Regions from separate parts of the Variovorax sp. GW822-FHT04E09 genome, predicted to be linked through region 1. Evidence: riboswitches for the same ligand, from Rfam matches in the RefSeq annotation. Region 1 holds a riboswitch; the other holds the start of a gene.
The links. A riboswitch is a leader RNA that binds a small molecule or an ion and turns the genes downstream of it on or off. The one in region 1 is predicted to bind glycine.
Positions count from the first base shown of each region.

Region 2: another riboswitch for glycine. It lies ahead of AC1RL8_RS20280 (D-amino acid dehydrogenase); the one in region 1 lies ahead of gcvT (glycine cleavage system aminomethyltransferase GcvT).

Region 1 is NZ_JBXAMR010000002.1:811,362-815,768, reverse strand. Features, by position in the region: gene AC1RL8_RS11205 (MFS transporter) at 76-1,266, shown strand; gene AC1RL8_RS11200 (L,D-transpeptidase Cds6 family protein) at 1,510-1,992, shown strand; gene AC1RL8_RS11195 (hypothetical protein) at 2,089-2,625, shown strand; glycine riboswitch at 2,657-2,747, shown strand; glycine riboswitch at 2,760-2,864, shown strand; gene gcvT (glycine cleavage system aminomethyltransferase GcvT) at 2,912-4,084, shown strand; gene gcvH (glycine cleavage system protein GcvH) at 4,156-4,407, shown strand, end outside.
Region 2 is NZ_JBXAMR010000005.1:29,480-33,886, forward strand. Features, by position in the region: gene AC1RL8_RS20275 (RtcB family protein) at 1-776, shown strand, start outside; gene AC1RL8_RS20280 (D-amino acid dehydrogenase) at 796-2,103, opposite strand; glycine riboswitch at 2,195-2,301, opposite strand; glycine riboswitch at 2,346-2,436, opposite strand; gene rfbB (dTDP-glucose 4,6-dehydratase) at 2,554-3,633, shown strand; gene rfbD (dTDP-4-dehydrorhamnose reductase) at 3,630-4,407, shown strand, end outside.

The sequences.
Region 1 (4,407 bases):
ATCTTCCCCTGGCTTCCTACGATGGCTTTTCTCCCTCTTTTTCTCCAACCGGACATCCAGGAAAGAAGCCATCGCATGAACACGCGCCGACTCGGGCTGCTCACCGGCACCCATGCCGTCAACGACCTCTACCAGGGCCTCGTGCCCGCGCTGCTGCCCTTCATGGTGCTGGAGCGCGGCTACAGCTACACGGCCGTGAGCGGCCTGATGCTGGCGGCCACCGGGCTGTCGAGCGTGGTGCAGCCGCTGTTCGGCCTGTACGCCGACCGCCACCCGCGCGCCTGGCTGGTGCCCGTGGGTTTCCTGGTGGCGGCACTGGGCGTGGTGCTGGCGGGCCTGAGCCAGAGCTACCTGCTGACCTGGATCGCGGTCGCGCTGTGCGGGCTGGGCATCGCGGCCTACCACCCGCCCGCCACCGTGGCCGCGCGCGCGGCCGGCGGCGCCTCGCAGAAGGCGATGAGCGTGTTCTCGGTGGGCGGCACCATCGGCGCCTCGTTCGCGCCGGTGCTGGCGGCCACGGTCGTCGGCGGCGGCAGCCTGTCGCGCAGCTACCTGCTGGGCATTCCCGCGCTGGCGATGGGCGTGGTGTGGGTCGCGGCCAACGCGCGACGCAGCGCGGCCGCCCAGCGCGCGGCCACGGCGGCGCGCGCCGCGCAGGCCCGCGCCCAGGTGCTGAAACCGCACAACGACTGGCGCGCCTTCAGCCTGCTGGTGGCGACCATCGTGGGCTGGTCGATCCCGTACGTCACGGTGCTGTCGATGCTCTCGCTGCGCATCACGCGCGACCTGCACGGCAGCACCTTCCAGGGCGCCGCGGCGCTCACCGCCTTCACCGCCGCAGGGGCCGTGGGCACGCTGGCCGGCGGCTGGCTCGGCGACCGCATCGGGCGCATGGGCACGATCCGCTGCGGCTACCTGCTTGCGCTGCCGGCCATGGCGGGCCTCGTGCTCTCCTCCACGCCCGGCGCGGCGCTGGCCTGCACCGCGTGGCTCGGCATGAGCATGTTCCTGCCCTTCGCCGCGCAGGTGACGCTCGCGCAGGACTACCTGCCGCGCAACCCGGCCACCGCCAGCGGCATCACGCTCGGTCTCGCACTCTCGGTCGGCGGGCTGGTGTCGCCGCTGTTCGGCCTGCTGTCGGATGCGCGCGGGCTCGGCGTGACGCTCACGGTGGTGTTGTGCGTGCTGTGCGTCGCGACCGTGCTGGCCTTGCGGCTGCGCAATCGGACGGTGCAGGTGATGGCGGGCGAGGCTGCGGCGGCCTGAGCTCTGCCCCGCGCACCCGGTGCACAGGGCACTGGGTGCTTCCCGCAGCGAAATCAAGGAGGAGCCGAAGGCGGGGGACATTCGCGGAGGGAAGCACCCGGTGTCCTGTGCACACGCCCTGATCCACGAACCACCGAAATCCGTGGGCGATTCAACGCCGCACGCCTGCTCTTTCACTGCCAGAATCGACGCAAGCTTCGACGTCGAGCCTGACAGACAAGAAGAAGGAAAGAGAAGGACGCCATGCACCGAATCGTCGCCCAGGGCAGCAGCCTTGTCGCTGCCGGCTTGCTGGCCACCGCCGGTATCGCGGCCACGCCGGCCGCCGCGCCCGTTGCAGCCGTTGCACCAGCAGCCGCCCCCGCCAATCCCACCAATCCCGTCACCCACCTCGCCGAAGTGGAAAGCGCCGTGCGCGCCTGGGCCGCCGCCTGGTCCGCGCGCGACGTGGAGCGCTACCTCGCGGCCTACGCGAGCGACTTCACCCCCGCGCGCGGCCAGACCCGCGAGCGCTGGGAGGCCGACCGGCGCGCCCGCATCACGGGCAAGTCGCGCATCAGCGTGGGCATCGAGGGGCTGGTGATCAGCGTTCAGGGCACCTCGGCCAGCGCGCAGTTCCGGCAGGTCTACAGCGCCGACGCGCTCACCGAGACCGACCGCAAGACCCTCGAGCTGCAGCGCGTGGGCCCGCGCTGGCTGATCCGCAAGGAGAGCGCGGGCAACTGACGCGCGCCGCCTTGTCCCTGTAAGGCAAATGGTTCACGAAGATGTCACCACTTGCAACGATGCTGCAGCCTTCGACCTCCGAAAGCTGTGGCCGCCATGTTCCCCACCAAGACCGAGAAGGCACGCGACGAACTCCAGGCCGGGCAGCGCACGCTCAGCCAGCGTGAGCGCGCCCTGCTGCTCATGGCCGACGGCCGGCGCTCGCTGACCGACTTCAGCCCGCTGTTCCCCAGCCGCGTCGAGGCCGAGCAGGCGATCCAGGGACTGATGCAGCGCGGCTACCTGCAGGTCGCGCGCCCGGTCGCGCCGCCTCCCGCACCGGCCCCCACGCCCGTCCCCGCCGCCGAGCCGATCCAGGTCGCCACCTCGGCCGACAGCTTCGACGGCAAGCGCTCGCTGGCCACCACGCGCATGTTCCTGTTCGACATCTGCGAGCGCATGTTCGTGCGCCGCGACCCGCGCTTCGCCAACCAGATGCGCGACGCCCTGCGCGAGGCCCGCGACCGCGAGGCCATGCTGACCATCGCCGCGCTGATGCTCTCCGAGATCGAGAAGGCCGCCGGCCCCGAGCGCGCCGACTCGCTGCGCGAGCGCATCGACAAGCTGCTGCCGCCGGCCGAAACCGTGCACTGAGCCGCCAGCCCCGGCCCCGCGATCCACTACACTCGCCGGGTCAGGAGAGAGCCCCGCGCGACGGGGCCGCCGAAGGCGCAGGGGTTCCCCGAACGCTCAGGCAAAAGGACTGACAAGACGCCGGCAACCACCGGCGTTTCCTTGCTGGAGAGAGGCCGTGGCATTGCATGCGGCCCACCGAAGGAGCAAACCCCGATCGTGGGGCGAATCTCTCAGGTAAAGCGGACAGCAGGGGTGGCCCGTGGCGTTGCAGCCATGGATTTCGACTGCCCCTTTGGAGTGCCCCGTGGCTGCTTCTTCCGCTTCTGACGCCCAACTTCTCAAGACCCCGCTGTACGACCTGCACGTGGAGCTCGGCGCCCGCATGGTGCCCTTCGCCGGCTATTCCATGCCCGTGCAGTACCCCGCCGGCCTCATGGCCGAGCACAAGCACACGCGCGACGCGGCCGGCCTGTTCGACATCTCGCACATGGGCCAGTTGCGCCTGGTCGGCCCCGACGCCGCCGCCGCGTTCGAAACCCTGATGCCCGTCGACGTGATCGACCTGCCCGCCGGCAAGCAGCGCTACGGCCTGCTGCTGAACGACGAGGGCGGCATCCTCGACGACCTGATGTTCTTCAACGAAGGCAATGGCTCGCTCTTCGTGATCGTGAACGGCGCCTGCAAGGTGGCCGACATCGCCCACATCCAGGCCAGGATCGGCGCGCGCTGCCAGGTGCAGCCCCTGCCCGACCACGCGCTGCTGGCGCTGCAAGGCCCTCAGGCCGCCGCCACGCTGGCGCGCCTGTCGCCCGGCATCGAGCGCTTCGTGTTCATGACCGGCGGCGCGGTGCAGATCGGCGGCATCGCGGCCTTCGTCACCCGCAGCGGCTACACCGGCGAAGACGGCTTCGAGATCTCGGTGGCCGCAAAAGACGCCGACGCCCTCGCCCGCCTGCTGCTGGCGCAGCCCGAAGTGAAGCCCGTCGGCCTGGGCGCGCGCAACTCGCTGCGGCTCGAAGCCGGCCTGTGCCTGTACGGCAACGACATCGACACCACCACCACCCCGGTCGAAGCCTCGCTCAACTGGGCGATCCAGAAGGTGCGTCGCGCGGGCGGTGCGCGCGAAGGCGGCTTTCCGGGCGCGGCCAAGGTGCTGGCCCAGCTCGCCGCCGTCGCCTCGGGCGCGGCCGGCCACACCGACCACAAGACGCTCACGCGCAAGCGCGTCGGCCTCGTGGCACTCGAACGCATTCCGGTGCGCGACGGCACGCTGCTGCAGTCGCTCGAAGGGCACGACATCGGCGCCGTCACCAGCGGCCTGCTCGGCCCCACGGCCGACCGCTGCGTGGCCATGGGCTACGTGGCCGCCGCCTTCGCCGAGCCCGGCACGCGCGTGCAGGCCATCGTGCGCGGCAAGCCGGTGCCGATGGAGGTGTCAACGATGCCTTTCGTGCCGACCCGCTACTACCGCGGCTGACCGACACTGAACACCGCAGACCCGGCTAGGCTCTGCACCCCGATTCCATTTTTTCCACGAGGAGTTTTTTCATGAGCATCAAATACACCAAGGACCACGAATGGGTGGCGGCCGAAGGCGGCGCCGCCACCGTCGGCATCACCGTGCATGCGCAGGACGCGCTGGGCGACGTGGTGTTCGTCGACCTGCCCGAAGTGGGCAAGACCTTCGCGCAGGGCGAAGTCGCCGGTGTGGTCGAGTCGGTGAAGGCCGCCGCCGATGTGTTCATGCCCGTGTCGGGCGAGATCACCGAAGTGAACGAAGCGCTGCGCGCCGACCCGTCG
Region 2 (4,407 bases), on a different contig from region 1:
TGTTTCGCGACCCGTGCCTGGGCACGCCGGGCAGCGGCAACCACTTCGTCGAGTTGCAGGTCGTCGACCAGGTGATGGACCGGCACGCGGCCTACCGCGCGGGCCTCAAGGCGGGCGAGGTCGTCGTGATGATCCACAGCGGCTCGCGCGACATCGGGTTCCACGTCGGCGGCCGCTGGATGGACCGCGCGCGGGCCGAGTGGCCGCAGGGCCTGCGCCATCCGAAGAGCGGGCTGTACGGCCTGGCCGGGCCGCTGGCGCAGGAGTACCTCGAAGCCATGGGTGTGGCCGCGCGCTATGCGTGGGCCAACCGCGTCGTGCTGGCCGAGCTGGTGCGCAAGGACTTCGCCGAGCTGCTGGGCGCCACGGCGTCGACGCTGGTGGTCGACGTGCCGCACAACGTCGTGCTGCGCGAGCACGGCATGAACATCCATCGCAAGGGCGCGACGCCGGCGCATGCGGGCGACCTGGCGCTGATTCCCGGGTCGATGGGCGATCACTCGTACCTCGCGACCGGGCTGGGGCATGAAGACTGGCTGTGGTCGTGCAGCCATGGGGCCGGCCGGCGCATGCGTCGGCAGGAAGTGCGCGCGATGCGGCCCGCACCCGGCGACGCCGATGCCAGCTGGCAGTGCGTGACCTTGCGCGAGGAGCGCCGCATCGAGGAGGCGCCGCAGGCCTACAAGCCGATCGGTGCGGTGATCGAGGCGCAGGAAAGCGCGGGGCTCGTCCGCTGCGCCGTGCGGCTCAAGCCCTGGGTCACGTTCAAGGCATGACCCGAGGGCGCGTGTCGTGTCAGCCCAGTGCGGGTTGCACGGCGCGCGGCGCGGGCGCCGGCATGCCGGCGAACGCGAAATCGACCTCGGGCGCCAGCCCGCTCACGATGCGCGCGATCGACTTGCCCGAGCCGCAGGCGTGCGTCCAGCCGAGCGTGCCGTGGCCGGTGTTGAGGAACAGGTTCGGCAGCTTGGTCTTGCCGATCAGCGGCACGTTGCTCGGCGTGGCCGGGCGCAGGCCGGTCCAGAACTGCGCGCGTTCGGTGTCGCCGGCGCCGGGGAAGAGCTCTTCGACGCGCCGCACGATGGCTTCGCAGCGCACGCGGTTCAGGTCGCGGTCGTAGCCGTTGAGCTCGGCCGTGCCGGCGATGCGCAGGCGGTCGCCCGACTCGGAGGTGTAGCGCGAGAACACCAGCTTGTATTCGTCGTCGGTCAGCGAGACCTGGTGCGCCTTCGACGCGTCCTTCACGGGCAGCGTCACCGAGTAGCCCTTGGCCGGGTAGATCGGCAGGCGGATGCCCAGCGGCGCGGCGTACAGCGGGCTCAGCGAACCCATCGCGAGCACGAAGGCGTCGCCGCGGATGCGCTGGAAGCGGCCTTCGTTGTCCGTCGCCTCGACGTGGTCGATGCTGCCGCCGGCTTCGCGCAGCGCGGTCACCGTGTGGCTCATGAGGAACTTCACGCCGGCCGCCTCGGCCAGCTTCACGAGCTCGCGCGCGAAACGGTTGGCGTCGCCCGACTCGTCTTCGGCGGTGTAGGTGGCGCCGGCGAGTTGGGAGCGGATGTGGGCAAGGGCGGGTTCGATCTTGATGGCTTCGTCGGCCGAGATGACCAGCCGCTCGCAGCCCAGGGCACGCATCTGCTCGGCGGGCTTGAGGGCGCCGTCGAATTCTTTTTGCGTCGTATAGAAGTGCAGGATGCCTTGCGTGCGCTGGTCATAGCTCAGGCCGGTGTCTCGACGCAATTGCTGCAACATTTCCCGGCTGTATGTACCGAGACGAACGATCTGTTCGATGTTGTGGCGGGTGCGCGCGGGGGTGCATTCGCGCAAAAACTGCAGGCCCCAGAGCCACTGGCGCATGTCGGCGCGGATGCGAAAGAGCAGCGGCGCATCTTCCTTGCCGAGCCATTGCAGCACCTTCAGCGGTGCGCTCGGATTGGCCCAGGGTTCGGCATGGCTGACCGAGATCTGGCCGCCGTTGGCGAAGCTGGTTTCGGCGGCCGGGGTGGCCTGCCGGTCGATCACGGTCACCTCGTGGCCGAGTTGCTGGAGGTAGTAGGCCGAAGTCACGCCGAGCAGGCCGGCGCCAAGAACGATCACACGCATTGCAAGTACCTTTGAGTTTGCAGCGCTTGAACGGCGGGCGTGGAGTGCTATTGAACCAATAGCAAGCAACCGGACGACCGATGTCCAAGTTGCCGCTCCCCCTGTCCTCGGTACCTGAGAGATTCACCCTGCTGCACCCGCAGCGGGTTTGCTCCTTCGGTGCGCCACATGGCGTGGCGGCTCTCCAGACGGCTGTATCGATGAGTGCAGTACTGACCCCTTGCCGAAGTTCCTGGGCGTTGCCTGGAATTTCGTCGGGCCGACCTGAGCGTTTATGGGAGTTTGCGCCTTCGGTAGGGCCTCCGTGGAGGCCCGCTCTCCTGCAATTGTTGGCGATTGTAGGCGGGCCCCGCAAGCCGGCCAAGCCCTGTACATCGGCACTTCACACCGATGGGATAATTGAATGTTGATTTTTGGTAAAGCAAACTTTTTTCTACAGGTGGGGACCTCATGATCCTGGTTACCGGCGGCGCAGGCTTCATTGGCGCCAATTTCGTACTCGATTGGATCGCACAGGGCAACGAGCCCGTCGTGAACCTCGACAAGCTGACCTACGCGGGCAACCTCGAGACCCTGGCGTCGCTCAAGGGCAACGCGAACCACGTCTTCGTGCAGGGCGACATCGGCGACAGCGCGCTGCTTGATCGCCTGCTGGCCGAGCACAAACCCCGTGCCGTTGTGAACTTTGCCGCGGAATCGCATGTGGATCGCTCGATCCACGGCCCGGAAGACTTCGTGCAGACCAACGTGCTCGGCACCTTCCGCCTGCTCGAATCGGTGCGCGGCTACTGGAACGCCCTGCCGGCCGACCAGAAGGCCGCCTTCCGCTTCCTGCATGTGTCGACCGACGAGGTCTACGGCTCGCTCTCCAAGACCGACCCGGCCTTCACCGAAGAGAACAAGTACGAGCCCAACAGCCCGTACTCGGCCAGCAAGGCCGCCAGCGACCACCTCGTGCGCGCCTGGCACCACACCTACGGCCTGCCGGTGGTCACCACCAACTGCTCGAACAACTACGGCCCGTTCCACTTCCCTGAGAAGCTGATCCCGCTGATGATCGTCAACGCACTGGCCGGCAAGAACCTGCCCGTGTACGGCGACGGCATGCAGGTGCGCGACTGGCTCTACGTGAAGGACCACTGCAGCGCCATCCGCCGCGTGCTCGAAGCCGGCAAGCTCGGCGAAACCTACAACGTCGGCGGCTGGAACGAGAAGCCCAACATCGAGATCGTCAACACCGTGTGTGCGCTGCTCGACGAACTGAGCCCCCGCGCCGACGGCAAGCCGTACAAGGAACAGATCACTTACGTCACGGACCGCCCGGGCCACGACCGTCGCTACGCCATCGATGCACGCAAGCTCGAGCGCGAACTCGGCTGGAAGCCCGCCGAGACCTTCGACACCGGCATCCGCAAGACCGTCCAGTGGTACCTCGCCAACGGCGAGTGGGTGCGCAACGTGCAAAGCGGTGCGTACCGCGAGTGGGTCGAGAAGCAGTACGACGCCGCACCTGCAAAGGCTTCCGCATGAAGTTGCTGCTGCTCGGCAAGGGTGGACAGGTCGGCTGGGAGCTGCAGCGCAGCCTCGCGCCGCTCGGCGAAGTGGTCGCGCTGGACTTCGACAGCACCGACTTCCACGCCGACTTCAGCCGCCCCGAGCAGCTGGCCGCCACGGTGCTGGCGGTGCGCCCCGACGTCATCGTCAATGCCGCCGCGCACACCGCCGTCGACAAGGCCGAGAGCGAGCCCGACTTCGCGCGCAAGCTCAACGCCACCTCGCCCGGCGTGGTGGCCGAGGCCGCGCAGCAGATCGGCGCGCTGATGGTGCATTACTCCACCGACTATGTCTTCGACGGCAGCGGCACCCGACCCTGGAAAGAAGACGACGCGACCGGTCCGCTCAGCGTGTACGGCCAGACCAAGCTCGAAGGCGAGCAGTTGGTGGCGCAGCATTGCGCGAAGCACCTGATCTTTCGCACCAGCTGGGTGTACGCCGCACGCGGCGGCAACTTCGCCAAGACCATGCTGCGCTTGGCCAAGGAGCGCGACAAGCTCACGGTCATCGACGACCAGTTCGGCGCCCCGACTGGTGCCGAGCTGCTGGCCGACATCACCGCGCACGCCATCCGCGCCACGCTGCAAGACCCGGCCAAGGCCGGGCTGTACCACGCCATCGCCGGCGGCGAGACCACATGGCACGGTTACGCGCGATTCGTGCTCGAGATGGCGCAGCAGGCTGGCGTCGAACTCAAGGCCGGCCCGCAGGCCGTGGAGGCCGTGCCCACCAGCGCCTTTCCGACGCCCG